2 regions of the Herbaspirillum sp. Her2 genome follow, and region 1 is predicted to be linked to the other one. Evidence: riboswitches for the same ligand, from Rfam matches in the RefSeq annotation. Region 1 holds a riboswitch; the other holds the start of a gene.
The links. Region 1 has a riboswitch for cobalamin ahead of ACWHXP_RS04375 (TonB-dependent receptor family protein). Riboswitches for the same ligand answer to the same signal wherever they lie in the genome.
Positions count from the first base shown of each region.

Region 2: another riboswitch for cobalamin. It lies ahead of ACWHXP_RS06430 (CbtB domain-containing protein); the one in region 1 lies ahead of ACWHXP_RS04375 (TonB-dependent receptor family protein).

Region 1 covers NZ_CM176331.1:939,047-953,956, forward strand. Annotated here, with positions in the region: gene lptG (LPS export ABC transporter permease LptG) at 1-209, shown strand, start outside; gene ACWHXP_RS04315 (sirohydrochlorin chelatase) at 258-641, shown strand; gene ACWHXP_RS04320 (tRNA-binding protein) at 716-1,087, opposite strand; gene cobA (uroporphyrinogen-III C-methyltransferase) at 1,093-1,854, opposite strand; gene ACWHXP_RS04330 (sulfate adenylyltransferase subunit 1) at 1,892-3,223, opposite strand; gene cysD (sulfate adenylyltransferase subunit CysD) at 3,223-4,158, opposite strand; gene ACWHXP_RS04340 (phosphoadenylyl-sulfate reductase) at 4,208-4,939, opposite strand; gene ACWHXP_RS04345 (DUF934 domain-containing protein) at 4,970-5,497, opposite strand; gene ACWHXP_RS04350 (nitrite/sulfite reductase) at 5,490-7,187, opposite strand; gene ACWHXP_RS04355 (sulfite exporter TauE/SafE family protein) at 7,251-8,024, opposite strand; gene ACWHXP_RS04360 (CysB family HTH-type transcriptional regulator) at 8,211-9,152, shown strand; gene ACWHXP_RS04365 (chemotaxis protein CheA) at 9,252-11,174, opposite strand; gene ACWHXP_RS04370 (protein phosphatase CheZ) at 11,174-11,923, opposite strand; cobalamin riboswitch at 12,423-12,699, shown strand; gene ACWHXP_RS04375 (TonB-dependent receptor family protein) at 12,780-14,756, shown strand; gene ACWHXP_RS04380 (FecCD family ABC transporter permease) at 14,779-14,910, shown strand, end outside.
Region 2 covers NZ_CM176331.1:1,400,167-1,415,076, forward strand. Annotated here, with positions in the region: gene ACWHXP_RS06420 (hypothetical protein) at 1-340, shown strand, start outside; gene ACWHXP_RS06425 (hypothetical protein) at 538-1,173, shown strand; cobalamin riboswitch at 1,242-1,471, shown strand; gene ACWHXP_RS06430 (CbtB domain-containing protein) at 1,612-1,827, shown strand; gene ACWHXP_RS06435 (CbtA family protein) at 1,838-2,590, shown strand; gene ACWHXP_RS06440 ((2Fe-2S) ferredoxin domain-containing protein) at 2,655-2,996, shown strand; gene ACWHXP_RS06445 (cobaltochelatase subunit CobN) at 2,989-7,116, shown strand; gene ACWHXP_RS06450 (putative cobaltochelatase) at 7,113-9,092, shown strand; gene ACWHXP_RS06455 (cobalt-precorrin-7 (C(5))-methyltransferase) at 9,106-9,831, shown strand; gene ACWHXP_RS06460 (precorrin-8X methylmutase) at 9,828-11,405, shown strand; gene cbiD (cobalt-precorrin-5B (C(1))-methyltransferase CbiD) at 11,402-12,595, shown strand; gene cobI (precorrin-2 C(20)-methyltransferase) at 12,592-13,350, shown strand; gene cobM (precorrin-4 C(11)-methyltransferase) at 13,347-14,123, shown strand; gene ACWHXP_RS06480 (cobalamin biosynthesis protein) at 14,120-14,910, shown strand, end outside.

The sequences.
Region 1 (14,910 bases):
CGTTTGCCTACCTGCATTTCCGTGCCGGTGGCGTGAGCCTGAAGATCTTCACCGGCATCATGATCGGCGTCTGCTTCCAGCTCATCAACAGCCTGTTCTCCCATCTGGGTCTGCTCAATACCTGGCCGGCCTTCATGACCGCAGCCTTGCCCAGCCTGCTGTTCATGGTGCTGGCCATTGGCGCGCTGTGGTGGGTGGAACGGACCTGAGTCCGTCCTGCGATTTCGTTTATTTAGCCTGAAAGACTGCTGCACATCATGAGCCAAGCCACCTCCCAAAGCCTGATCCTGTTCGCCCACGGCGCTCGCGACCCTGCCTGGGCTGCGCCTTTCGAGCGCCTGCGCGCGCTGACGCAGGCGGCCATGCCGGGGACCAGCGTGGAGCTGGCCTTTCTGGAACTGATGCAGCCGGACCTGCCGACCGTGGCGGCGCGGCAGATTGCCGCCGGCAGCCGGCGCGTGACTGTCATTCCGGTATTCCTGGGGCAGGGCGGCCACGTGCGCCGTGATCTGCCGGAACTGCTGGAGCAATTGCGCCAGGCGCATCCGGGTGTGGACGTGCGCACCGTCGCTGCAGTTGGCGAGGATGAGGCGGTGTTGCAGGCGATTGCGGCGTATTGCGTGGGGACGGTCAATAGCTGATCCGGCGGTCAGCACTCCTGGATGCGACGATGGCCCGGAAACGGGCCATCTTTTTTTGCCGGGGCGTGAGCGCTTCAGAACAGGCGAGCGCCGTTGGGCACGGCCTGGTCGGGCTTGAACAACACTACCTCGCCCTGGGCGTCAGGAAAGCCCAGCGTCAGGACTTCCGACATGAACTTGCCGATCTGACGCGGCGGGAAATTCACTACCGCCGCCACTTGGCGGCCGACCAGTTGCTCCAGCGTGTAGTGGGTGGTGATCTGGGCACTGCTCTGGCGCACGCCGATGCCCGGGCCGAAATCGATCTTCAGTTTGAACGCAGGCTTGCGTGCTTCAGGGAAGGCGTCTGCGGCGATGATGGTGCCGATGCGGATATCGACCTTGAGGAAGGCCTCGAAATCGATGGCAGCAGCTGCAGGGGCGGCAGGGTCGTGGAGCAGGTGCATGAGCTTCAGTCCCGATCCGCCAGCGCCGGCCCGATCATCACCAGCACCGGCCCGCTGCAGGCCTGCAGTCCGGCTTCCAGGCCGGCCAGTTGCAGATGGTAGATGTGCTCGTCAGGACGGCTGCAGTTCTCCACCACCACGACCGGCGTATCGGGCGCATGGCCCAAAGCCAGCAAGCGCTGCGCAGTGGCCGTGGCTTCGCGTCCGCCCATGTACTGCACCAGCGTATCGCCATTGGGCATGCGCACTTCATCCGGCTCATCCACGCCCGTGCTGGAAGTGAACAGCGAGACGCTGCGCGCAATCCCGCGCCGCGTGAGCGGACGCTTGGCGGCGGAGGCGGCTGCCAGTGCGGCAGTAATGCCGGGGACGATTTCGTAAGGGATGTGGTTGGCTTCAAGCGCCCGCATCTCTTCATCGGCACGGCCGAAGAGCATGGGGTCGCCGCCTTTGAGGCGCACCACGCGGCGGTACTGCTGCGCGGCTTCGACCAGCTTCTGGTTGATCACCGGCTGGGCCGTGGAGCGCTGGCCGCTGCGCTTGCCGACCGACACCTGCACGGCTTGCGGGCACAGGGCCAGGATCTCTTCTGTGACCAGGGCATCGTGCAGCACGATGTCGGCTTGCGCCAGCAGGCGTGCGGCGCGTACCGTCAACAGGTCAGCGGCCCCGGGGCCGGAGCCGATCAGCCACACCATGCCCGGATGCTCCGGGCTGGGGGCGGGTGAATCGGAAGAAGGTGAAGTCGCTGCCTGTTGGGTGGCCATGGCCTGGTCGAAGAGACGATTGCGGATCGAAGGAAATTCAGTCGATCCGAATCATACCAGCGGCCACCGTCTGGTGGCTCACTTCGTCGATCAGGATGAAGGCACCGGTGGCACGGATGTCCTGGTAGGCATCGGCCGCGATGGGCTGCTGCACGTTCACGCTGATGCGGGCGATGTCATTGAGCTTGAGCGTATCGGCGGGACGGCGTTCCTGGGTGTTGATGTCCAGCAGCGTATCGACCTTGGCCACGCGCGCCGCCACCTGCTTGGTGGTGTGCTTGAGCCAGTACTTGCGGCGCAGGTCCAGCGGTTCTTCGGAGAGCCAGCACACATCCGCGTTGACAGTCTTCAGGATGGTGGAGGGCTGTGCCTCGGCGGCCAGCAGGTCGCCGCGCGAGATGTCCAGATATTCGTCCAGCAGGAGGGTCACTGACTGGCCGGCCGTGGCCGATTCCAGTGAACCGTCCAGGGTCTGGATGTCCTTGACGGTGGCGCTCTGGCCGCTGGGCAGCACTACCAGCTTGTCACCCTTGGCCACCTTGCCGGCTTCGATGCGGCCCATGTAGCCACGGAAGTCATTGGCTTCATGGCCGTTGTGGCGCGCCACCAGCTGCACCGGGAAGCGGAAGGCTTCCTCGTGCGCATCTTCATACACCGACAGCGACTCCAGCAGGGTGATCAGCGTCGGACCCTGGTACCAGGGCATGCGCGCGCTGGCCTCCACCACGTTGTCGCCGGCCAGCGCCGACAGCGGGATGGCGTGCACATCCTTCAAGCCCAGTTGCTGCGCGAATTGCTGGTAAGCACCGACGATGCGTTCATAGACGGTCTGGTCGTAGTCCACCAGGTCCATCTTGTTGACGGCCACGATCACGTGCTGGATCTGCAGCAGGTGGGCGATGGTGGAGTGGCGCTTGGTCTGGGTCAGCAGTTCCACGCTGCCATCGTCGCCCAGCTTCACCTTGGACACGTCCACCAGGATGATCACGGCGTCGGCAGTCGAGGCACCGGTCACCATGTTGCGGGTGTACTGCTCATGGCCCGGGGTGTCGGCGATGATGAACTTGCGCTTGGGAGTGGCAAAGTAGCGATAGGCCACGTCGATGGTGATGCCTTGCTCGCGCTCGGCTTCCAGGCCATCGGTGAGCAGCGACAGGTCGACCGTGTCGCCCACGGTACGCTTGTGCTTGGCGCGCGAAATGGCATCGAGCTGGTCGGCGAAAATGCCCTTGCTGTCGAACAGCAGGCGGCCGATCAGGGTGCTCTTGCCATCGTCCACGGAACCGGCGGTGATGAAGCGCAGCAGGCCGCGTTCGTGCGGTTGCGCGGAGGCCTGGGCCAGTTGTGCTTGGGTTGCGGCGGCGTTCATCAGAAATATCCTTCCTTCTTGCGTTTTTCCATCGAGGCTTCGGACGTCTGGTCGTCCATGCGGGTCGCGCCGCGCTCGGTAATCTGGGTCACTGCGGTCTCGGCGATGATGGCTTCCACGGAAGCGGCATCGGAAGACACCGGGCAGGTGCAGGAGATGTCGCCCACGGTGCGGAAGCGCACGACCTGCTTCTCCACGGTCTCGCCTTCGCGCGCCGGGGTGAGGTCGGTGAGCGGCACCAAGAGGCCATTGCGCGGAATCACCTCGCGCTCATGGGCAAAGTAGATCGAGGGCAGGGCCAGCTTTTCGCGGGCGATGTACTGCCACACGTCCAGTTCGGTCCAGTTCGAGATGGGGAAGACGCGCATGTTCTCACCCGGATGCACGCGGGTGTTATACAGGTCCCACAGCTCGGGGCGCTGGGCCTTGGGGTTCCATTGGCCGAATTCGTCGCGGAAGGAAAAGATGCGTTCCTTGGCGCGGGCCTTTTCTTCATCACGGCGCGCGCCGCCGATACAGGCGTCGAACTTGAATTCTTCGATGGTTTCCAGCAGCGTCACGGCTTGCGCGGCGTTGCGCGAATCGGTTTGCGGGTTGCGCAGGCGCACGGTGCCGCGCTTGATCGAATCTTCCACCGAACGCACCACCAGGCGCTCGCCCAGTTCAGCGGCGCGGCGGTCACGGAATTCGATGACTTCCGGGAAGTTGTGGCCGGTGTCGATGTGCACCAGCGGGAAGGGGAACTTGCCGGGACGGAAGGCTTTCTCGGCGATGCGCAGCAGCACCACCGAGTCCTTGCCGCCGGAGAACAGCAGCGCCGGGTTGCTGCACTCGGCCGCGACCTCGCGCATGATGTGGATGGCTTCCGATTCCAGCCAGTCGAGGTGACGGTTGCTGGCGTTGTCCAAAAAGAGGGTGTCTACCGCAGTGTTCATGCCGGACCTTCCGATGCGTTGCTTGTTGTTGCTTTGATTGAATTCTGGTTCAGCTCGCCGCATGCGCCTTGATGCGCACCAGCTTGCCGTCGACCACGTGCAGGCCGCATTCCTTGGAGTCGGGGTTCTCCCACCACCAGCGGCCGGCGCGGATATCTTCACCGGGCTGGATGGCGCGGGTACAGGGCTCGCAGCCAATGGACGGGTAACCCTGGTCGTGCAGCGGGTTGTAGGGCACGTCGTTGGTGCGGATGTAGTCCCACACGTCCTGTTCCGACCAGTCGGCCAGGGGGTTGAACTTCTCCATGCCGTGGGCTTCGTCCCGTTCCTGCACGTGCAGCTCGGCCCGCGTAACCGATTGCGCGCGGCGCTGGCCGGTGACCCACGAGGCCTTGCCCTGCAGGGCGCGATTGAGCGGCTCCATCTTGCGGATGTGGCAGCACTCCTTGCGCAGTTCCACGCTGTCGTAGAAGGCGTTGGCGCCGTGCTTCTGCACGTAGGCTTCCACCGCCTCAGGCTGGGGACGATAGGGCGCGACCTCGTAATCGTAGGTCTCGCGGATGCGGTCCAGCATGCCTACGGTTTCCTTGTGCAGGCGGCCGGTTTCCAGGGTGAAGATGCTGATGCGATCCTGCAGCTGGCCGCGCAGGATCAGGTCGGTCAGCACCATGTCTTCGGCCGCCAGGCTGGAGGCCAGCGCCGCCGGGGCGTACTCGGCGGCGATGCGTTCCAGCCTGGCCTGGGTCTTGGCGATGAGTTCTTGCAAGCCTGGGGTAGCCATGGGCTGTCCTTCCTTCTTCACGATCGCGCCTCAGTCGGCGGTTTGCACGGTTTCGCGCTTGACGCGGCGGAACAGCGGGTTCTTCTCGTCCCAGGAGGTTTGGTACTTTTCGGAGAAGTCGGTCAGGCCCTTGACGGCGTCGTGGATGTTCTTGTCGGCACGCACGGCGAAGGCGTCGAAGCCCACGCGCTGCATGTAGAACAGCTGGTCGCGCAGCACGTCGCCGATGGCGCGCAGCTCGCCGGTGTAGCCCAGGCGGGCACGCAGGTTGTAAGCGATGGAATAGCCACGGCCATCGGCGAACTTGGGGAAGTCCACGGCGACGACCTTGAAGCTGTCCAGCTGGCCCTTCAGTTCTTCCGGACGTTCATCGCTGGCCAGCCAGACGCCGATCTCGGCGCGCGACTTCAGGGCCTCGCCCTGGGCCTGCCATACCTTCAGCGGCACGATCACGCGGCCTTGCGGCACGGTCACGGTGTCTGCGGTCTCACCTTCAGCCAGGCGCAGGACGGTCCAGTCGTCGCTGACGACGGTCTTGTTCTTGATGATTTCAGGCATTTGCGTCTTCTCCTGCGACATACTCGGCCGAACGGATCGGCGTTGCGTAAACGAATTCCTTGAACGGGGTCACACCGATGCGGCGCACGGTGTCGATGAAGCGTTCTTCCTCGGTGCGCTGCTTGACGTACACCTGCAGCAGGCGGTCGATCACGGTCGGCATCTGGGTGGCCGAGAACGAGGGGCCGATGATCTTGCCGATCGAGGACTCGTTGCCCTGGGCGCCGCCCAGCGACACCTGGTACCACTCGGAACCATCCTTGTCCACGCCCAAGATGCCGATGTTGCCCACGTGGTGGTGGCCGCAGGCGTTGATGCAACCGGAGATGTTCAGTTCGATGTCGCCGATGTCATGCTGGAAGTCGATGTTCTCGAACTTCTCGGCAATGGCCTGGGCGATCGGGATCGACTTGGCATTGGCCAGCGAGCAGAAATCGCCGCCGGGGCAGCAGATGATGTCGGTCAGCAGGCCGATGTTGGGCGTCGCCAGTCCATGCGACTTGGCGGCCTTCCACAGGGCATACAGGTCGGATTGCTTGACGTCGGCCAGCACCAGGTTCTGTTCGTGGGTCACGCGCAGTTCGCCGAAGCTGTATTGATCAGCCAGGTCGGCCACGAAGTTCATCTGGTCGGCAGTGATGTCGCCCGGGGGCACGCCCGGCTTTTTCAGCGACAGGATCACGGCGGCATAGCCGGCCTGCTTGTGCGCCTTGACGTTGCGCTTGATCCAGTTGGCGAAGCCACGGTCTTCGGCCTTCAGGCGTTCGTATTCCGCATCCATGGCCGGCAGCGTTTCGTAGGCCGGATCGGTGAAGAACTTGGCCACGCGCTGCAGTTCTTCTTCGGTCAGGGTGGAAGGGCCATCCTTGATCTCGGCCCATTCTTCTTCCACCTGGCGCGCGAACTCCTCGGGGCCGATGGCCTTGACCAGGATCTTGATGCGCGCCTTGTACATGTTGTCGCGGCGGCCGTACTGGTTGTAGACGCGCAGGATCGCTTCCAGATAGGACATGGCGTGCTTCCAGGGCAGGAAGTCACGGATCACGCTGCCCAGGATGGGGGTGCGGCCCATGCCGCCGCCCACCAGCACGCGGAAGCCGACTTCGCCGGCTTCGTTCTTGATGACGTGCAGGCCGATGTCATGTACTGCGGTCGCGGCGCGGTCTTCGGCAGCGCCGCTGATGGCGATCTTGAACTTGCGCGGCAGGTAGGCGAACTCGGGGTGGAAGGTGCTCCACTCGCGGATCAGTTCGGCGTAGGGGCGCGGATCGACGATTTCGTCGGCGGCCACGCCGGCCAGTTCGTCCGAGGTGGTGTTGCGAATGCAGTTGCCGGAAGTCTGGATGGCGTGCATTTCCACGCTGGCCAGCTGTTCCAGGATTTCAGGCGACTCTTCCAGCTTGATCCAGTTGAACTGGATGTTCTGGCGGGTGGTGAAGTGACCATAGCCGCGGTCGTACTTGACGGCGATCTCGGCGAACTTGCGCAGTTGATTGGAGGCCAGCATGCCGTAGGGAATGGCGATGCGCAGCATGTAGGCATGGCGTTGCAGGTAGAGCCCGTTCTGCAGACGCAGGATGCGGAATTCGTCTTCGGCCAGCTCATCGGACAGGCGCCGACGCACCTGGTCCCGGTATTGTGCGACTCGCTCTTTGACGATCAGGTGATCGTATTGGTCATAGCGGTACATCTTGTCTTCCCTGTTAACGTCTTATGGGCGACCGGATCAGGGTGCGCCCGATTGAAAATGAGCCTACCAAATCAGCTTGACTGCAACGCTCGTCAGCGTAATGGCCAGCAGGCCGCGCAAGAATTTCTCCGGCACCGCTCGCGCAGCGAGCGATCCGATGGTGATGCCCGGCACCGATCCCAGCAACAAGGTCGCCAGCAGTTCCCAGTTGATCGAACCCAGCCACCAGTGGCCCAGCGCCGCAATCGCGGTCAGCGGCACGGCATAGGCAATGTCGGTGCCGGCAATCTCCGCCGGAGACAGGCGAGGATACAGCAACACGAGTAAGGTGGCGCCGACGGCACCGGCACCGATGGAAGAAATCGTCACCAGCGTGCCCAGCAGGGCACCGGCGGCGATGGTGGCGTTGGCGAGCGTGGCACCCTGCAGCTGGCGTTGCGGATGGGCATTGAGCCAGGCTTGCATGCGTGCGCGGAACAGCAGGGCCACCACGGTCAGGAACACCGAGATCGCAATCGAATAGCGGATGGTCAGCGCAATGCCGTCGCTGACGGCACCGAAGTGCTTGAGCAGCAGGGTGGTCACGAGCGCAGCGGGCAGGGCGCCATAGGACAGGCGGCGCACCACCTCCCAGCGCACTGTACCCTTGAAACGATGGGCCAGGGTGCCGGCGGTCTTGGTGGCGGAGGCGAACGCCAGGTCGGTGCCCACCGCCACCGAGGGATGAATGCCGAACAGCAAGGTCAACAGCGGTGTCATGAGCGAGCCGCCACCGACCCCGGTCAGTCCGACCAGCAGTCCAACGGCAAATCCGCTTACTACATAAGAAACAGTCATAACACCTCGCCCATTAGTCTGCGAATCGTAATAAACTTATGTTTCAAACCAAACTACATAGTATTTATTTGCTTATATACGCCTTTGGCATATGGAAATGCGCCAAACGAGGCAGGTAAGGCCGGTGAGGCCGGCAAGGCAGGCGCGGTGCGCCGCCATACCAGGTAGAAGCGAAGGAATTCCCTCATGAATCTTCATCAATTCCGTTTCGTTCGTGAAGCGGTAAGGCAGAACTTCAACCTCACGGAGGCCGCCAAGGCTCTGTATACCTCGCAGCCCGGGGTCTCCAAGGCCATCATCGAGCTGGAGGAGGAGCTGGGCGTGGACATCTTCACGCGCCACGGCAAGCGTATTCGCGGCCTGACCGAGCCGGGCCGCGCGGTGCTGCGCTCGGTCGAGCTGATCATGCAGGAAGTGGATGGCCTCAAACGTATCGGCAAGGAATTCGCCGCCCATGACAGCGGCAGTTTCACCATCGCCACCACCCACACCCAGGCGCGCTATGCGCTGCCCAAGGTGGTGCAGGCCTTCACCCAGAAGTATCCGAAAGTGCATCTTTCATTGCTGCAGGGCAATCCCAAGCAAATCACCGAGATGGTGCGCAACGACCAGGCAGACATCGCCATCGCCACCGAGGCGCTGGCCTCAGGCGAGGGATTGGTCTCGCTGCCTTGTTATCAGTGGGAGCATGTGGTGGTGGTGCCGCCGGATCACCCCTTGCTGCAGTCCAGAAGCCTGACGCTGGAAGAGATTGCCGGCAATCCCCTGATTACCTACGATTCCGCTTTCAGCGGCCGCAGCAAGATCGACCATGCCTTCTCGCTGCGCCAGTTGAAGCCTGACGTGGTGCTGGAAGCCATCGATGCCGACGTCATCAAGACCTACGTGGAGCTGGGCATGGGCGTGGGCATCATCGCCGGCATCGCCTTCGATGCCGAGCGTGACCGTGGCTTGCGGGCCATTCCGGCCGGCCACCTGTTCGGCACCAATGTCTCGCGGGTGGCCTTGAAGCAAGGGGCGTATTTGCGGGGATATGTCTATACCTTCATTGAATTGCTGGCACCGACCCTCAATCGCAAGCTGATTGCGCAGGTCATGGAAGGCGAGAAGGACATGTATGAACTTTAAGGCGTAAGGCCCGGCGCCGAGCAGTGCGCCAGGCCTGAAACAAAACGGCCGGATCCTTGCAGATCCGGCCGTTTGCGTTTGCAGCGCTGGGCGGCAATCTTATGCCACCGCCGTGCGTTCCAGGTCGCGGCAGCCATCCAGCAGGAAGGACAGGCCCACCACGAGCACCAGTTCACCTTCGGCCGAACGGGCCGTACCGGTGATGCCGGCAGTGTGGATCGCGGTCAGCGGCTTGATCACGAGATCGGCCGTGCCTTCCACCGATTCCACGCCCAGGATGTAGGGGTGGGGAACCGCCATGACGATACCCACTCGCTCATTGCCCGGCTCGTAGCCCAGCACGCCGGCCAGCGAATTGACCGGCAGCGGACGGCCCTGGTCGCGCAGCACCGGTGCGCCACCGACTTCGTCGAAGGTTTCCGGCAGCTCGACCACGCGCTCCACCACCGCCATCGGCAGGGCCAGCGGAGCACCGGCGCAGCGCACCAGCATGGTCGGGATGATCGACAGTTCGATGGGCAGGCGGATCGAGAACTTGGTGCCCTTGCCGATGGTGGATTCGATGCGGATGGTGCCGCGATGCTTTTCCACCGCCGTCTTGACCACGTCCATGCCCACGCCGCGTCCGGAGACGCTGGAGGCCACTTCCTTGGTGGAGAAACCGGGCAGGAACACCAGCTGCAAGGCTTCGTCGGAGGTCAGCGCCTGGTGTTCGTTGATCAGGCCCTTGGCCAGCGCCTTGTTGCGCAGCATGTCCGGGTCCATGCCCTTGCCGTCATCGAAGACTTCGATCATGACGCTGCTGCCGGCCTGCCAGGCGTTGAGCGAAATGGTCGCCTTGTTGGGCTTGCCGGCGGCGGCGCGGTCCACTTCGATACCGTGGTCCAGCGAGTTGCGCAGCATGTGCACCAGCGGGTCGTAGAGGCTGTCCACCACCACGCGGTCGACTTCGGTTTCGGCACCGGTGATGACCAGGTCGACGTCCTTGCCGAGGTCCTTGGCCAGTTCGCGCACCAGTCGGGGGAATTTCTGGAACAGGCGGCCGACCGGCTGCATGCGCGTGGACAGCGTGGCGCGTTGCAGTTCGCTGGAGTAGCGCGAGGCGCGGCCCAGGGTTTCGGCCAGGGTCGACATCAGGGCCGCAGCGGTCCCTTCGAACTTGAACTGCTGCAGCTTTTCCAGCAGCACGGCAGCCTGGTTGGCGGCCTGCACCGATTCGCCGGCCACTTCCAGCAGGGCGTCCAGCTTGACGGCATCGATACGGATGCTTTCTTCCTTGGCGCCGCCAGGGGAATCGGTGGCGCGGCGATTCTGCTGTACCGGCGCGGCGGCCTTGGGCTCGCCATCGGCTGCGGGCGCGGCAGGCGCGGCAGCAGCGGGTGCCGCTGCGGCGGCAGCCACCGGGGCCGCCTCGGCGCTACCCTCCGCGACCGGCGCGGCAGCCGCACCGGGCACCAGGGCCTGGTAGAGGGCGGGCCAGTCCAGTTCGCCATTCTTCATCACGCTGGCACTGCCATCGACGCTGACGGCGGCCACTGCAGCGGCGGCTGCGGGCGCGGCCACCGGTGCTGCGGCTGCCGGGGCAGGCGCTGCTGCCGCTGCTGCCGCTGGGGCAGGGGCCGGCGTGGATTCGCTCTTGCCTTCGATGGCCTGGGTCAGGATGTCCTTCAGTTCGGCCGGCATGGAGGCCAGGCTGTCGGGTGCGGCACCGTTGGACAATTCGGTCAACTGGTCGGCCACGAAGCCGCTGGCCTGCAGCGCCGCTTCGATGGCCAGCGGCGTGACCGGGGCCTTGCCGGTGCGCAGCGCATCGAACAGGTTTTCGGTCAGGTGGCAGGCCGACACCATGGCCGGCAGGTTCACGAACCCGGCGCCACCCTTGATGGTGTGGAATGCGCGGAAGACCGCGTTGAGGATTTCAAGGTCATCAGGATGTCGTTCCAGCGTCAGCAGGTGCTCTTCCACGTTGGTGGCGAGATCCAACGCTTCAACGACAAAATCCTTGAGCATTTCGTCATCCATTAGAACCCCAGGCTATCGAGTAAGTCGTCCACATCGTCCTGACCCATGGCGGTGCCGCCCACGGAGGGGCCATTCATCAGGGTTACCGGTTTTTCCGCATCGATCTGCGCCTTGACTTCCGGCGGTGCATTGTCGCGCAGCAGTTGCGCCAGCTCGCGCTCGGCGGAAGCGGTGATGGCCACGATCTTCTTGATCAACTGGCCGGTGATGTCCTGGAAGTCCTGGGCCATCATGATTTCCAGCATGCGCGCCTTTTCCGCCTCGGTCGATTCCATCACCGAATTGGAGAACTTCTGCGAGTCGCCCGCCAGTGCCTTGAATTCCTCGATGTTCATCTGGCCGGCATACAGCTTGGTCCAGCGCGCGTTGATGTCCTTGGCTTGCTCCTGCAGGCGGTCTTGGGCCGGCATGCCGGAGTCCAATGCATTGAGCACCTTGTTGGCGGCCTGCTCGGTGAGGGTGGCGATGTGTTCCAGACGGCTCTGGGCGTCGCCGATCTGCTCGGCCACGTCGGTCAGCGAGCGGTCGTAGCCGAGTTCGCGCATGGAGTCGTGCAGCAGGCGCACGATACCGCCCAGGCGTTCGTACATGGGCTTGTCGCTCTGGTCCTCCTGTTCGCCTGCAGCCGCTTCTTCGGTGCCGGCGGCGGCGGGGGCGGCGGCAGCGGCAGCCGGTTCGGCAGTCATGCCCGGTAGCGTCTGCGAGGAAATTTCGTCAAACAATGCTTCCAGATCAACGTCGTCGCTCATGATTACTGATTCTCCCAACAAAGGTGTGCGCTCGTCGGCGCACTGCTGTGCAAAGTTGCCCGTAGGCGGATCTAATGCGTCGTTCCGGGAGGCACAGCCACTACCACCGCCCCGATATCAGACAGATATCGGCAGCCAGAGGCAGTCTCTGAAGGCCCGCAGACCACGACAACGTTCAGGATGACAGTGAGGCCGGCCGACCACGCAAGGGTCCGCCGGTCGACGATGCCATGGCGCCGAGTATAGGACCGCTTGGCGTGATCTCATCGGCCAAACAGCGAGTGAAATCCCCCATTTGTTTCAATTTTTCGGCCCCACCACAAAAAATTGGCAAGAACCGCGATTCAAATGTTTTTTGATAGAAAAATCGAATTTTTTCTATATATCACTGCTGAGGATGGATTTTATCCGGCTTTTTCCTGAAAGCAATTGCGGCTGTCCCGCTTGTGCTGATTTACATCATCTGGGTGCTGCGGCTTGTGGCGTGTACGCCGCACGCCTACAATGGCGCGGTTTTGGTGCCCGCCGGCGTGTCCTCGCCGGCAGTTAAACGGGAAACACGCGCCAGGCCGCCTGCAGCCAGCAGGGCGGTCAGCCAAGGTGTACTGCCCCCGCAACGGTAACCAGGTGCCGGCGACGATGTGACGATGCGTCACGTCTCGCCGGCGAGACCTCTTCCACGCCACTGTGTTTTTGCGCGAACGTTCACTTCGCCACATGGGAAGGCCGATGGTCATGCCTGCAGTCCGGAGACCGGCCAGAACAGGAGGAGCCCGCACAACCAATACTGGTGCGGTTTTCCGTTGATTGCGGCCCGCGGGGAGGCAGGCTGCACAGATTCTTGACCTGATTTTTCATGCATATCGCTTATTTCCAGGCCCGCTGTGGCGGTCCTCGCCCCCGTATTGCCCTGCGCACTGCCAGTGCGCTGATTCTTTCGGCTTTCGCTGCGTCGACCCACGCCGCCGATACCAGCCAGCCGCTGTCGGCGGTAGTGGTCTCGGCCTCGCGCTTCCCCAATGATCCGGCATTCCCGCCGGTCGCTGCCACCGTCATCACCGCCGAGCAGATCCGCGAAGCCGGCATCGACAACGCCAACGAAGCCATCCGCAAGCTGGGCGGCGTCTACGGGCGCCAGAGCCTGTCCGGCCCGCGCGACTTCCCGCTGGACCTGCGCGGCTTCGGCACCAATGGCGACCAGAACATGGTGGTGCTGGTCGATGGCGTGCGCATTTCCGAGAATGAACTGGCCACGCCGCTGCTGTCGGCGATCCCCATCGAGACCATCGAGCGCATCGAGATCGTGCGCGGCGGCAGCAGCGTGCTGTATGGCAGCGGCGCTACCGGCGGCACCATCCAGATCATCACGCGCCGCCCGCAGGCCAATACCGTGCGCGGAACCGTGATCGGCGAAGTCGGCAGCAACGGTCAGCGCGCCGGCCGGGCAGCGGTTTCGCGCGGCTGGGACAACATGTCCATCGACGCCAGCTATGCCAAGTCGCATGCCGACAACTGGCGCGACAACAGCAAGTCCGATCAGGAAAATTTCAGTACCACGGTGCAGTGGTTCGCCAGCGACTGGCGCTTCGGCCTGCGCGCCAACTTGTCGCGCGCCGATTTCGGCCTGCCGGGCAGCCTGAGCCAGGCGCAATATGACGCCAATGCGCGCCAGACCAGCAAGCCGCTGGATCACGGCTCCTATGACAATGACAGCATCACCGCCTTTCTGGAGCGCCGCTTCGGTGCCTTCGACGTGGCGGCCGAGCTGTCGCATCGGGAGAAGATTTCGCGCTCCACCTATGTCAGCAGCGGCTCCACCGCGCAAGCCAACATCCGGACCACCCAGTTCTCGCCGCGCCTGCGTCACGTGCTCGACAGCGGCCTGTGGAAGAACGAAGCCATTGCCGGTGTGGACCTGGCCGAATGGAGTTCGGCCACCAATGCCAGCTATGGCAACAGCGATGCCTCCCAGCATTCGAAGGCGCTGTACCTGCGCGATGAAATCGAGTTTGACCGCAACGCTCGCCTCGCTGCCGGCGTGCGCCGCGAGCAGTTCACCCAGCAGAGCGATTCCGGCGCCTATGGCCGCACCAGCGCCGTCAATGCCTGGGATCTGCAAGCCAGCTATGCGCCGCTGCCGCTGCTGCGCGGCTTCGTCAAGACCGGCCAGAGCTATCGCCTGGCAACTGCCGACGAGAACGGCTTCACGGCCTTGCCCAGCGGCGCGGTCCTGAAACCGCAGGTCTCGCATGACCTGGAACTGGGCGCGACCCTGGGCCATACGGCGCGCCAGGTGACGCTGCGCTGGTTCCGCCATCGCGTGCGCGACGAGCTGTATTATGACCCGACCGCCAACGGTGGCTTCGGAGCCAACAGCAACCTGGCACCGACCCGCCATCAGGGCGTGGAACTGGAAGGCCGTGTGCAGCTGACCGAGACCCTGGGCTGGAGTGCCACCTACCAGCACATCAATGCGCGTTTCGAGGAAGGCGACAATAGTGGCAAGCAACTGGCGCTGGTGCCGGCCAATACGCTGTCGACCCGCCTGAACTGGAAGTCCGGACAGCAAAGCGCCGACGTCGGTGCACGCTGGGTGGACCGCCAGCGCATGGGCAACGACTTCGCCAACACCTGCGCGCGCATGCCTTCGTTCACTACCTTCGATGCGCGGTATGCGGTGCGTGTCAGCGCCTGGGAATTTGCCGTCACGGGGACCAATCTGGCTGATCGCAAGTATTACTCGCAGGCCTATGACTGCAGTGGCGGGGCGGTCTCGGGCATCTATCCGGAGGACGGACGGGCCCTGAAATTCACCGCCCGCTACGACTTCTGATGCTGACCTGATCCTGGCCCCGATGCGACGTTACCTGCCTGTGCTGTGCACCTTGCTGCTGCTGTCCCTGCTGGCCTTGTCGGCGGCGGTGCTGTGCGGCAGTACTGGCTGTTTGCGTCCTTCGGCCTCCGCCGACCAGGTGGCGATGCTGTTG
Region 2 (14,910 bases), 460 kb from region 1:
CGCGCAGGGCGACCCGGTGCGGCTGTCGTCGGCGCGCGTGGCCCAGGTGTCGGCGAGCATCGACAGCATCCCGCTGGACATTGGACTGGCCGATCTCGAATGCCACGCCCGGCTATGGGAGTGCGCCGGTCTCTACGCCCATGCGGAGACAGCGGCCCGGCTGGAACAACTGAACCCGCAGCAGCGCCACCGGCATGCCGAGCGGGCCATGGAGCGCATCCCGGGCCGCACTGAACCGGGCCGGGAAATCAACCAGATCGCGCTGTATGACGCCGAATCGGCGCAATGGCACTTCGTCGCCCTCGATTTTCTTGCCGAGATGGTCGCCGGGCCGCGCTGAGGCCGTCGCGAGGCGACATCGGCCTTCCGGCATTGGCACCGGGCGCACAACAGGGCGCACGCCGTCCATGGCAAGTGACTTGTTCCTGCTCATTGAGAGTTTTCTGATATCCATGGCATTGCCCTTCTGCAACCATGGTGGCCGGTTGTGTTTCTGCTGCAGCCGATCTGATCCGCCGTCTGTTGAAGGAGCTGTCAATGATTTGCTTCCTTGCCCATGCCTCTCCCTGGAAGAAGAGCGCGCTGCGCTGCCTGCCCTTGGTCCTGCTGTTCGTCTGTCTGGCGGCGCTGCCCGGTCCGCCTTCGCCGCCCGAAGAAGTGCTGGCCAGTTGCCTGGCCGTAGACCATTTTCCCCTCAGCCGGGTCAGCATCGATCCGGTCGCAGGGCGGGTCGAGGTGATGGAAAGCGGCCCGGCATCCCCCTACAGCCTGTATCTGCCCGATGGCGACAATCGCCAGTGGCGCATCGGTTATGCCAGCGGCAAGCCCCCCGGACGTGACTATCTGTTCGTCAATTCCCATCGCGGCTACCTTGACCGGGCCATCGGCCTGTCACCGGAGCGCGCCCCCCGGCTGTCCCGCCCGCAAAAGGCCTCGTTTGCCGTGCTGGGCTTCCTGGGGGAACGCTACCTGTGCCTGATGGAAGTGCACGGGCACGGTCCCCGGTCCGGCCAGCGCTCGGTGTACGTGGCGCGCATTCCCACCCGCATGGGGGCGGAAATGAGCCTGTATTACAAGCTGGCCGCTTCGCCTGCCTTGCCGCAACTGCCGGCTGCTTCCTCCAGTGCTTCCCCCTCATCCTCCTCACCGCTCCAGCCCGCCTTGCCCCGCTGAAGTTGCCGCCAGCCCCGTACAGGCTGACAATGCAGGTTGCCCAAGCCCGCCCCCGCCTTTATACTTCGCCCCTTAGCATTGCTTCTGGTATTCCGTGCGCACCCGCGCCCGGGATTGAAACGGGAAGCCGGTGCGGCCGGTGCCACAGCATCGGGCCAAAGCCGGCGCTGCCCCCGCAACGGTAAGCGAGGAAGGACACGCACTACGCCACTGTGCCCCGCGCATGGGAAGGCGCCTGTCCCGAAGCCCCAGGCTTCCCCTCGCCAGCCCGGAGACCGGCCCGAGGCAAGTTCTTGAATGCATCGCGGAGGGCGATCATGCGGAAAGCTTCCATCATTTCCCGCTGGTGTGAACCGGTGCCGTCAGCCGACGGCGGGATTGTGCTTGGGCGCTCGCCGTGTGGCTTCCTTCGTTTCATCCACCTGCCAAGGAAAGCGCATGTCCACTCCCTCCGGTCTCGACGCCCGTCACACCGCTGATTCTTCCTCTTCCAGCCACGCCGGCAGCCAGGTCTGGCGCGACCGCATCGCGCCCTCGCTGCTGGCCTTCGCGCTGGGCGTGGCGCTGATCTACGGCGCCGGCTTCGCCTCCAAGGTCGAGCTGCACAATGCCGCTCACGATGGCCGCCACTCGGCCGGTTTCCCCTGCCACTGAGGAGCGGACGATGAACTGGACCGTGTTCCGGCGCATGGCGTCGGCAGTGGTGGTGGCGGGCGCTTTATCGGGCGTGCTGCTGTCGGGCGTGCAGCAATTCCAGGTCGAAAAGATCATCCTCAAGGCAGAGGAATATGAAAAGGCCGGCGAATCGGCGGCCCCCGCGGCCGATGACCACGCCCACGAACCCGCCGCCCAGGCGGCTGCGCACGAGCACTCGCATGCGAACGCACATGAGCACGAACACGCGCATGACGCCAATGCCTGGGAGCCGGCCGACGGCGCCGAGCGCACCGGCTACACCGTGCTGGCCAATGTCAGCATGGCGGTCGGTTTCGCCCTGATGCTGGTGGCGGCCTTTGCCCTGAGCGGACGCCAGATCAGCTGGCGCAGCGGTCTGCTGTGGGGCCTGGCCGGTTATGGCGTGTTTTTCGTCGCGCCCTCGCTGGGCTTGCCGCCGGAAGTCCCCGGTACCCTGGCCGCACCGCTGCAGGCGCGCCAGCTCTGGTGGGTGATGACCGCCGCCATGACGGCGGCCAGCCTGGGCTTGTTCGTCTTCACCCGTGGCTGGCTGTGGAAGCTGGCTGGCGTCATGCTGCTGGTGGTGCCGCATTTCATCGGCGCTCCGCAGCCGGAAGTGCATGGCAGCGTGGCCCCGGAAGAACTGGCACAGGCCTTCATCCGCGCCACGGCGGCAGCCAATGCGGTGTTCTGGCTGGCGCTGGGCGGGTTGACCGGTTTCTTCTATCGCCGCTTCGGCTGATGGGCCGGCCCTGACGGGCCCCTGTCCGGCGTTGCTGCGCCGGGGAAAGTAAAGCATCAAAGCCATGAGAACTCATCATCGTCACGTGCTCATGTGCGTGGGTCCGCGTTGTACCGAAAACGGCGTGCTGGCCGAAGCCATGTTCGGCGTGCTGGGCGAACAGATCGACGCTCGCCCCGAGCTGCGCGTCAAGCGTACCCGTACCCACTGCATGGTGGCCTGCAAGGCGCAGGCCCCGGTGGTGGTGGTCTATCCCGAGGGCGTGTGGTATCGCTGCGAGGATGCCGCCGCCATCGAGCGCGTGGTGGAGGAGCATCTGGAAGGCGGACGCGAAGTGAGTGACCTGGTCTTCCATCGCCTGGGCAGCGGCGATGTGTTGCCGGAAGCGGAGGTCTCCGATGCCTGATCCCATGGCCCGCATCGTCCTGCTGACGCACGCCCCGACCGACCTGGCGCTGCTGGCTGCTGCACGCGCGCAGTTGCCGGCGGAATTCCCCGCCGTGGCGGGCTACGACCTGCAAGCCCTGCAATCCGGCACCGATGAGCAGGGTCAGCCGCTGCGCACGCTGGCGACCCTGCTGCGCGCGGAGCTGGCCAGCGCGCAGGTGATCGTGCTACGCGTACTCGGACGGCTGGGTGCAGTGGCCGGTTTTCCTGAATTGCTGCGGGCCGCGCGCGCCGAAGGGCGGCAGCTGATCGTGCTGTCGGGTACCGGCGAGCCCGATGCCGAACTGGCCGCGGCTTCCACTGCCGCACCTGACGTGCAACAGCAGGCGCTGGCGTATTTCAACGGCGGCGGCAGCGTCAACCTGGCGCAGCTGCTGCGCTGCCTGTCGGATCGCCTGCTGCTGAGCGGCTACGGCTACGAGCCCGCGCAGGCCTTGCCCGAACACGGCCTCTACCATCCCGACCTCGAACAGGATGCCCGCCTCGACGACTGGCTGGCCCTGCGCGCACAGGCCCCGGCGGGCAAGCCGGCGGTGGGCATCATCTTCTACCGGGCGCACTGGCTCTCGGGCAATACCGCCTTCATCGATGCGCTGGTGGCGGCGCTGGAGGCGCGCGGCATGGATGTGCTGCCAGTGTTTACTTCCTCGCTGCGGGTGTCGGCCAGCAGTGGGGCAACGCTGCCGCCTGCGCTGGCGTATTTCGCCGAGGGCCGGGTCGATCTCATCATCAACACCACCAGCTTCGCCATGGGCGAGATTACGGCAGGCGGCATCACGCCGGCGGGCTGGTCGGTCTCGGTGCTGGAACAGTTGAACCGCCCGGTACTGCAGGCCATCACCAGCGGCATGACGCAGGACCAGTGGCAGCATTCCACGCGCGGCATGAATCCGCTGGATGCGGCCATGAACGTGGTCCTGCCCGAATTCGACGGCCGCATCATCGGTGTGCCGCTGTCCTTCAAGCACACCAGTGAAGCGGGCGTGGTGCAGTACCAGGCCCTGCCGGACCGCGTGCGCCGCATCGCCGGGCTGGCGCAGCGGCTGGTGCGCCTGCGCTGCACGCCCAATGCGCAAAAGCGCATCGCCTTCATCTTCACCAATTCCAGCAGCAAGGCCGCGCAGATCGGCAATGCCGTGGGGCTGGATGCGCCCGAGTCGCTCATGGCCGTGCTGCGCGCGCTGGCAGCAGATGGCTATGCCATCGGCGATCTGCCCGACACCGGTACGGCCCTGATCCACGAACTGGTGGACCACTGCTCCTACGACGACATCCTGCTCACCGAAGACCAGCTGCGCCGTGCTGCCGCGCGCATCCCGGCGGCGCGCTATGCGCAATGGTTCGCCGCCTTGCCCGCCGCCTTGCAGGCCAGGATGCAGCGCCAATGGGGCGCCGCGCCCGGCGAGGCTTACGTGCACGACCAGCATCTGGTGATCGCCGGGCTCGACCTCGGCAATGCCTTCGTGGCCCTGCAACCGCCGCGCGGCTACGGCATGGATCCGGACGCCATCTATCACCAGCCCGACCTGCCGCCCACGCATCACTACTACGCCCTGTACCGCTGGCTGGATGAAGAATGGGGCGCGGATGCCATCGTCCACGTCGGCAAGCACGGCACCCTGGAGTGGTTGCCGGGCAAGGGCGTGGGCCTGTCTGAAGAATGCTTCCCGGATGCCTTGCTGGGCGACGTGCCACTGTTCTATCCCTTCATCATCAACGATCCCGGCGAAGGCTCGCAGGCCAAGCGCCGCGCCCATGCCGTGGTGGTGGACCACCTGACGCCGCCCATGACCACCGCCGACAGCTACGGCGCGCTGGCCCAGCTCACGCAGCTCGTGGACGAGTATTACCAGGTCGAGGTGCTCGATCCGGCCAAGCTGCCTCTGCTGCAGCAGCAGATCTGGGAGCTGGTGCGGCAGACCAATCTGGATACGGACCTGCAATACAAGCTGCTGCATCATGACCACGATCATGACCATGAGCACGGGCACGACCATGGGCATCACCATCATCACGGACATCATCATCACGATGACCATGACCATCATCACGACCATGACCATGCGCACGACGACGGCGCGCTGCCGCACGCGCTGAGCGAACTGGATGGTGCCGGTGTGGCGCACCTGATCGAGGATCTCGACGGCTACCTGTGCGAACTGGGTGCCGCCCAGATCCGCGACGGCCTGCACATCCTCGGCCGCATGCCCGATGCGCAGCAACTGCCGGACATGCTGGTGGCCCTGACGCGCCTGCCCAACCAGGACCTGCCGGGCCTGCAGGAAGAAGTGGCGCGGCTCTTCGGCCTGTCGCTGGATATGCTGCTGGAACACAAGGGCCGCCGCCTCAACATCGACGATGCCTTGGCTCGCACGGCCGGGCGCGCCATCGTCACCCGCGCCGACGCGCTCGAAGCCATCGATGCGCTGTGCCTGTCGCTGATGCAGGCCCTGCAGCAGCACGGCTTTGCAGTGCCTGCCATCGAGGCCGTGATCCAGGCCTTGTTCGCGCCGTTGTTCAGCGCCCCGGCCGAAGAAAAACCGCGCCTGCAACCGACCCTGCAAAAAAGTGCGGGCAGCGTGCTCGGCGGCATGCGTGCCATGGCGCGACCGGCTGCGCCGGTCAAGCGCGCAGCACCGGCTGCTCCGATCAAGGCTACCGACACCAGCGCAGTACGCCGCATCCTCAGCTTCGCCTGCGAGCAACTGGTACCGCGCCTGCAGCGCACCGATGAAGAAATCAGCAACCTGCTCAACGGCCTGCGCGGCGGCTACATTCCGGCCGGACCCAGCGGTTCGCCCACGCGCGGCATGGCGCATATTCTCCCGACCGGGCGCAATTTTTACTCGGTCGATCCGCGCAGCGTGCCCTCGCAATCGGCCTGGCGCGTGGGCCAGCAACTGGCGCACGAAGTGCTGGAGCGCCATCACCGCGAGAGCGGCGACTATCCCGAGAGCGTGGCCATCAGCATCTGGGGCACCAGCGCCATGCGGACCCATGGCGACGATGTGGCGCAGATCCTGTCATTGATGGGCGCGCAGCCGGTCTGGCGCGAAGGCAACCGGCAGGTGGCCGGGGTCGAACTGATCCCGCTGGATCAATTGCAGCGTCCGCGCATCGACGTGACCACGCGCATCAGCGGCTTCTTCCGCGATGCCTTCCCGCAGCTGATCGAACTGATCGACGATGCTGTGCAGCTGGCCATCGCCGCCGACGAGCCGGAAGACCTGAACTTCGTGCGCAAGCACTACCTGCGCGATCTGCAGCAGGCCATGCAAGGCGGACTGGGCCAGGCCGAGGCGGCGGCGCAGGCGGCCTATCGCGTCTTCGGGGCCAAGCCCGGCAGCTACGGCGCCGGCATCCTGCCGCTGATCCAGGAAAAGAACTGGCAGGACCAGGCCGATTTTGCCGAGGCCTACATCAACTGGGGCGGCTACGCCTACGGCCGCAAGGTGCAGGGCGCGGACCAGCGCGAGGCCTTCCGCCAGCGTCTCTCCGGTGTGCAAGTGGCCTTGCACAACCAGGACAACCGCGAACACGACATCTTCGACAGTGACGACTACCTGCAATATCACGGCGGCATGATCGCCACCATCCGCGCCTTGTCCGGCCAGCAGCCGCGCCACTATTTCGGTGACAGCCACGACCCGCAGCGCGCCGCCGTGCGCGACCTGAAGGAAGAAACCTTGCGCGTCTTCCGCGCCCGCGTGGTCAACCCCAAGTGGCTGGCCAGCATCCGCCGCCATGGCTACAAGGGCGGCCTCGAGTTGACGGCCACCGTCGATTACCTGTTCGGCTACGATGCCACCGCGCAAGTGATGGAAGACTGGATGTATCAGCAACTGGCCGAGACCTATGGTTTCGACCCGGCCATGCGCGAGTTCCTGGAACAGGCCAATCCCTGGGCCCAGAACGCCATCGCCGAGCGTCTGCTGGAAGCCGCCAGCCGTGGCATGTGGCAGACACCTGCAGTACAGACCATCGAACAGTTGCGCTCACTGTACCTGCACAGTGAAGCCCTGCTGGAAGCACGCGGTGAAACCGTGCGCGGCAGCGAACACACCAAGGACATGCAATGACGGCGTTCAATGCCTATCCCTTCGCGGCCATCGTCGGCCAGCCCCTGCTGAAGCAGGCGCTGCTGCTGTGCGCGGTCGATCCCGGCATCGGTGGCGTGCTGGTGCGCGGCGACAAGGGCACGGCCAAGAGTACCGCTGCCCGTGGGCTGACCCAGGTACTGCCACCGATCACCCTGACCGAAGGCTGTGCATTCCAGTGCGCACCGGGCCAGCCGGCCAGTGCCTGTACAGTTTGCAATACAGACCCGGTACAGCGCCAGGACACCGTGCCCTTCGTGACCTTGCCACTTGGCGCCACCGAAGACCGCGTGCTTGGTTCGCTCGACCTGCAGCAGGCGCTCCAAGGTGGCCAGCGCGCGTTCCAGCCCGGCCTGCTGGCTGCGGCCCATCGCGGCATCCTCTACATCGATGAAGTCAATTTGCTGGCCGACCACTTGGTCGATGTGCTGCTCGATGTGGCCGCCATGGGCGTCAATTCAGTGCAGCGCGAGGGCATCTCGATCAGCCATCCGGCGCGCTTCACGCTGATCGGCACCATGAACCTGGAAGAGGGCGATCTGCGGCCGCAATTGCTGGACCGCTTCGGCCTCATGGTGGAAGTGAGCGCACCGACCGACAAGACCGTGCGCGCCGAGGTGGTACGCCGACGCATCGCCTTCGAGACCGATCCCGCCGCCTTTGCGCAGCGCTGGCAGCCGCAGCAGGACGCCTTGCTTGCGCAGGTGGCCGAGGCTCAGCGCCTGCTCCCGGACGTGGTGCTGGACGATGCCATGCTGGAGCTGATCAGCCATCTCTGCTGCGAGTTCGAAGTGGCCAGCCTGCGGGCCGATATCGTCATGCACAAGACCGCACGTGCCATCGCTGCCCTGCAGGCCCGCACGCGGGTCACACCGGACGATGTACGCGAAGCCGCCTTGCTGGTGCTGCCGCATCGTCGCCGCCGCAAGCCCTTCGAGCAGACCGGCATGGACGAGGACAAGCTGGATGACCTGGTCGATCAGGCGCGCCAGCCCGAGCCGCCGCCGCAAGCTGAACATGGCGATACCCGAGGCGAAGATGCGGCAGAGACGCCTCCCTCCGATGAGCCGCAGCAGGAACAGGAGCAGGAAGGCGAGGGCGGACAACAGACCTTCGCCGTTGCTGCAGCGGGTACGGCCCGCAGAATCAGCGTGGCTGCGACGCCGCAATCGGCCGCCAATGCAGCCAGCGGCCGCCGCAGCGCAGTCGCCGATGCCAACCGGGGCAACGCCGTGCGCGCCGTGCCCGACGCGAATCCTGACCGCCTGGCCATCGGTGCTACTCTGCGCAGTGCCGCCGTGCGCGGCGCGCTGGCGGGCGAGACGGATGGGCCCCTCACCGTCACGCGTGATGACCTGCATCGCCAGGTCCGCAGCGGGCGCGGTGCCAACCTGATCGTCTTCGTGGTCGATGCGTCCGGCTCCATGGCCGCACAACGGCGCATGGAAGCGGTCAAGGGCGCGGTGCTTGCGCTGCTGACCGATGCTTATCAGCGCCGCGATCAACTGGCCGTGATCGCCTTCCGTGGCGAGCAGGCACAATTGCTGCTGGCCCCGACGCGCAGCGCCGATCTGGCCGAGCAAGGCTTGCGTGAACTGCCGACCGGCGGCCGCACGCCCTTGCCGCATGCGCTGCAACTGGCGGCGCAAGTGCTGCAGCAAGCCGCCCAACAGAGCGCGCAGGAAGCACCGCCGCTGCTGGTGATCCTCTCCGACGGCAAGGCCAACGTCAGCCTGCCCGGCAGCAGCGGCGACCCCTGGACCGAAACCCTGCAAGCTGCACAGACGCTGGCCGCACAGGGTGTGCCGGCCCTGGTGCTGGACACCGAAGCCGGTTACCTGCGCCTGGGCCGTGCGGCCCAGTTGGCCGAGGCGCTGGGTGCGCCTTGCCTGACCCTCGAACAATTGACCGGCGACGCCCTGGCGTTGACCGTGCGTGCGCAACTGGGCGTGCGCTGAACAAGGAAAACACATGATCATCTGCATCGGTGCCGGACCCGGCGACCATTCCTACCTGACGATGCGCGGCGCGGAACTGATCCGCAATGCTGACGTGGTGGCCGGCTTCAATGCCGTGGTCGATGTGGTCAAGGACCTCATCCCCGCCAGCGCGCAGGTCGTGCTGATGGGTTATCGCGACCAGGTTGCCAAACTCGACGAAGTCGCCGCCCTGCATCACGCGGGCAAGCGCTGCGTAGTGGTCTTCATGGGCGATATCCATTTCAGCGGTTTCCAGTACCTGGAGCGCGTGGAGCGTGCCTGCGGCCATCGCGTGGAGACGTTGCCGGGCATTTCCTCGGCGCAGATCCTCGCTTCCCGGGCGCGCGTGTGCTTTGATGAAACGACCTTCATTACCTTCCACCGGCGCGGCGATCTGGAGCCTTTCAAGCGCCATCTGGTGAACGTATTGAACGATGGACGCAATGCCATCGTCATCCCTTGTCCGTGGGATGCGGCGCGCTCCTTCATGCCGCGTCACATTGCGACTTATCTGCTGCAGCAGGGCGTCAATCCCGAACATCCCACGGAAGTCTGGGAAAACCTGACCCGGGGCGACGCCGAGTGGCACGGCAAGCTGGCCGATTGTGCCGACAAGGAATTCAGCGACATGAGCATCATGCTCATCCGTACCTTGACGCCCATGGACAGCCAGATCGAACCGCCGCCGGAGAAGGTGGCAGCGGGAGCCCCGGCATGAGCGCCACGCGCCAATCGGCTGTCGTGATCGCCGGCCACGGCAGCCGCGATCCCGATGCCCTGCGAGAATTCGAGGCATTGGTCGCGCTGGTGCGGGATCGTGCCGAGGGCCGCATCGTGCGCCATGGCTATCTGGAATTTGCGGCCCCCACGATCTCGGAAGCGGCCGCTGCCTGCGTGGCCGACGGTGCCACCGAAGTGGCGGTGGTGCCCGGCGTGCTGCTGGGCGCACGCCATGCCAAGAACGACATGCCGGCCGAACTGCTGGCCCTGGCCCGCGATTATCCGCAGGTCGATTTCCATTTCGGCGCGCCCATGGACCTGCACCCGCTGCTGCTGCAACTGGTGCAGCAGCGCGTGGTGGAAGCCGAAGCCGGTTCGGAAGAAATCATCCATCGCCAGGATGCCTGCCTGGTGCTGGTCGGCCGTGGTACCACCGACCCGGACGCCAATGGCGAGATCGCCAAGCTGGCGCGCATGGTGCAGGAAGGCATGGGCTTTGGCGGCGTCAAGGTCTGCTTCTCGGGCACGGCCACGCCGCTGGTGCGGGACGGCTTGTCCCAGGCCGCTGGCGAAGGCTGGCAGCGTCTGGTGGTGTTGCCGTTCTTCCTCTTCGATGGCGTGCTGGTCAAGCGTATCTACGCTGCTGCCGATGAACTGGCACAGCGCGAGCGAGGCGTGGAAGTGCTCAAGGCCGCCTATCTGGGCGTGCATGCGCACGTGGCCGATGTGATGCTGGAACGCGCGCGTGATGCCGCTGAAGGCCGTGCCGCCATGAACTGCACGCTCTGCAAGTACCGGGTGCAGATCGTCGGCTTCGAGCAGCAGGTCGGCGAGCCGCAGCGCGCGCATCACCTGCAGGTGCGCGATCTGTCCGCGCGCGAGCAGCTGGCGCAGGCCACGGCAGGCACGGCCCCTTACGTGCCCCATCCCATCGAAGCGGAAAGCATGGAGATCATCCAGGCCGGACGCGACTGGAGCGGCTTCCCGCCCGATCACCTGACGGTCTTGCAGCGCCTGGTCCACACCAGCGGCGACTTCGCCGTGGCCGATGAAATCTATTTTTCCGCCGGTGCCGTACAGGCCGGCATGAAGGCCTTGCTGCGCACCAAGCGGGTAGTAACGGATGTGACCATGGTCCAGACCGGCCTCAAGCGCGCCGTGCTGGAACAGCTGGGCGTGGAAACCTGGTGCGGCGTGCACGATCCCGAATCGCACCTGATGGCGCAGAACCTCGGCATGACCCGCTCGGCCGCCGGTATCCGCCGCGCCTGGCAGAAGTTTGGCAACGACATGGTGCTGGCCATCGGTGATGCGCCGACAGCCATCACCGAGGCGGTGCGCCTGATCCGCGAACACGGCTGGCGGCCGCAACTGGTGATCGGCCTGCCGGTCGGCTTTGTCGGCACGCGCGAGAGCAAGGATGAACTGCGCCGCTGCCTGCAGGTGCCGCGCATCACCAACAGCGGTACGCGCGGCGGCTCGCCCTGGGCGGCCAGCGTGGTCAATGCACTGATGATCGATGCCATCGCCTGGCTGGTCGCGCAGGAAGCGCAGAGCGAAGGCGTGCAGTGAAGGAGGCCAGCGGCGAGCTGCAGCGTGCCGAGTACGACCTGTCCGTGCTGGCGCCCAATGGCCTGCGGCGCGGACGCAGTACCGGCAGTTGCGCCACCGCTGCGGTGCGTGCGGCCTTGTATCGTCTGCTGGCAGGCATGACGGTACAGCAGACCGAAGTGAGCCTGCCGGATGGCTTGCATTACCTGAGTGTGCCGATCCAGTCCGTGAGCATGATCGATGCCGATACCGCGCAGGCGGAAGTGCTCAAGGACGGTGGCGATGATCCCGACAACACGCACGGTGCGACCATTGTGGCGCAGGTGCGGCGCAATGCCGGGGGCGAGATCCGCTTCTTCGCGGGCGAGGGCGTCGGCACGGCCACCATGCCCGGCCTGCGCGTAGCGGTCGGTGAGCCGGCCATCAACCCGGTGCCGCGTGCCATGATGCGCGCGGCCGTGACGGAGGTGCTGGCGGAGCTGCAGCCTGAGGCAAGCTCTTGGGGATTCGACCTCACCATCGGCTGTCGCGAAGGTCTCTCGATTGCGCCCAAAACCTTCAATCCCAAGCTGGGCATCGTCGGTGGCATTTCCATCCTGGGCACCTCGGGCATCGTGGAGCCGATGTCGATGGCCTCTTGGATTGCCTCCATCGAGGTCTACATCCGCGTCGCCCTGGCCGCCTGTGCGCCGGGCGATGCGGTGGCCTACCTGCCGGGCAAGATCGGCCGTGTCTTCGTGGCACAGACGCTGGGCCTGCCCGACAAGCGCAGCGTGCAGATCGCCAATTTCCTCGGCGATGCGTTGGACTTCACGCAAAAGGCGCTGGCCGAAGAGGGACGCACGCTGCCGCTGCTGTGGCTGGCGGGGCATCCGGGCAAACTGGCCAAGGTGCTGGATGGTGTATGGGATACGCACTCCAGCAAGAGCAACATGGCCATGCAGGGCGTGGCCCGCGTGGCCGAAGAAATGAACGCGGCGGGGCAGGGCGTCTGCTTTGACGCCGCCCTGCTGCAGCAGATGAAGGAAGCCAATACGGTGGAAGCAATCATAGAACTGGTGCGCCAGCAGGATGCCGCGTTGTCGCGCCGCCTCTGGTGCGAGATCGAAGCCCGCATTGCGGCGCTCACCCAGGCGCGCGTGCCGGCGGTTGAACGCATCGTGGTGCGGCTGTTCGATCTGGACGGACGGCAACTGGGAGAGGGCGCATGAGCGGGCGTCTCACGGGGATCGGTGTCGGTCCCGGTCCGGCCGGCTATCTGCCGCTGGCGGCGCTCACAGCGTTGCGGTCGGCCGATGTGATCTACATTCCGCGTGCGCGTGGCGCGGACTTGTCGGTGGCCCTGCAATGCCTGGAAGGCGTGGAGTTCGACCGCAGCCGCCTGTGCGAGATCGAATTCAACATGGACCCGGACCGCCAGGTCCTGCAGGAACATTACGCGCAACTGGGCCAGCAACTGGCGGCGCAACTGCGTGAGGGGCTGCAGGTGGTGTATCTCACCATCGGTGATGCGCTGACCTATTCGACCTACGGCTATGTGCTGGCGGCCGTGCGTGACCTGTATCCCGGGTGTGATTGCGTGACGCTGCCCGGCATCACCAGCTATGCCGCTGCTGCTGCCGCGCTGGAATGGCCGCTGGGGGTGGGCAAGGAGCGCACGTTGATCCTGCCCTGTCCGGAAGACGCCGCCACCCTGCGCGCCGAGATCGAAGGCCATGACATCGTCGTGCTGATGAAAGTCGGCGCGCGCCTGCCTTGGGTGCTGGCCTTGCTGCGGGAGATGGGCATTGCGCAGCACTGCGGCTTCGCCCGTCGCATCGGTCTGGAGGGCGAAGTGCTGGCCAGTGACCTCACCGCGCTGGATGCGGCAGAAGCGAGCGGCTATCTCGCCGTGCTGCTGATCCGCAAGACGGCGCAGGCGCAGCGCCATCGTGCGCCCCAAGAGAATTCGAAAGGAAATGCATGAAAGTTTATTTCGTCGGGGCCGGCCCCGGTGCGGCCGACCTCATCACCCTGCGCGGTGCGCGCCTGCTGGGCCAGGTGCGCATGGTGCTGTATGCCGGTTCGCTGGTGCCGACCGCCTTGCTGGAACATTGCCACCCCGAGGCCGAGATCATCGATACCGCCGCCCTCGATCTGGAGCAGCAGCAAGCCTGCTACGTGCGTGCGCAGGAGCAGGGCATTGACGTTGTGCGCCTGCATTCAGGTGACCCTGCCATCTACGGCGCGACTGCCGAGCAGATGCGCCGCCTTGATGCGCTGGGCATTGCCTATGAAGTGGTGCCGGGCGTGTCGTCCTTCACCGCTGCGGCAGCGGCGGTGTCGGCTGAACTGACCAAGCCGGAGGTGTCGCAGAGCGTGATCCTGACGCGGGTGTCGGGACGTGCTTCAGCCGTGCCGGAATCGGAGTCGATCGCTTCGCTGGCGGCACATCGGGCCACCATGTGCATCTTCCTTTCCGGTCCGCACCTCAAGAAGATCGTCAACGACCTGCTGCTGCACTATCCGCCGGAAACGCCCGTGACCCTGGTCTATCGTGCGACATGGCCGGAGCAGCGCATCTATCAGGGCTCGCTCGACAAGGTGCTGGAAGAGAACAAGCGCGGCGAGTGGAACCTGACCACCATGATGCTGGTGGGTGCCGCCCTGAACAAGGAGCAGGTCGCCGAATCCAGTCTCTACTCCAAGGACTTCACGCACCTCTTCCGCGTGGTCAAGAAGAACAAGGACGCCGCATGAATCCCCCCGTCGCCCCGGCTGAACTCGGCCTGTGGCCGGTGCGTGCCGAGGCGGCGGCGCTGGCTCTTTACCTGCAGGACAGGCTGGGCGGCGAGCTGTATCAGCCGTGGCTGCAGGCCGAGGGCGGACTGTCGCAGCGGCAGCAGTTTGCGCTGGCCTATCGCCGCCATCGTCAATGGATCATGATCGGCGCCACCGGCATTGCCGTGCGCTTCCTGGACGGCCTGCCGCAGGACAAGCACAGCGATCCGGCGCTGGTGGTGGTCGATGAGGTGGCCCGTTTTGCCATCGCCTTGCTGGCCGGACATGAAGGCGGGGCCAACGGACTGGCCTACCGCGTAGCGCAACTGACGGGGGCGCAGCCGGTGGTGACGACCGCCACGGAAGCGGTCAAGCCGCTGGTACTGGGCATCGGTTGCCGCAAGCTGGCCTCGGCGGAACAGATTGCCCTTGCCGTGGCGCAGGCGCTGGACCTGTGCCCCGGCACCTTGCTGGCCCAGGTGCGCGAAGTGGCCACCATCGACATCAAGGCGCAAGAGCCCGGCCTGCTGGCCTTTTGCGCCACCCATGACTTGCCGCTGCGCGTGATTGCACGCGAGCAGATCGCCCAGCGCGCCTGGGTCGGCAAGCCCTCGGAGTGGGTGCGCCAGAATGTCGGCGTGGACGGCGTCTGCGAACCGGCGGCCTTGATCGCCAGCCCGCGTGGCCGTCTGTTGCTGGGCAAGACCGCGCTGGACGGGGTGACCGTGGCCGTGGTGGATGACGCCGATGCTTGGCGGACATTCAA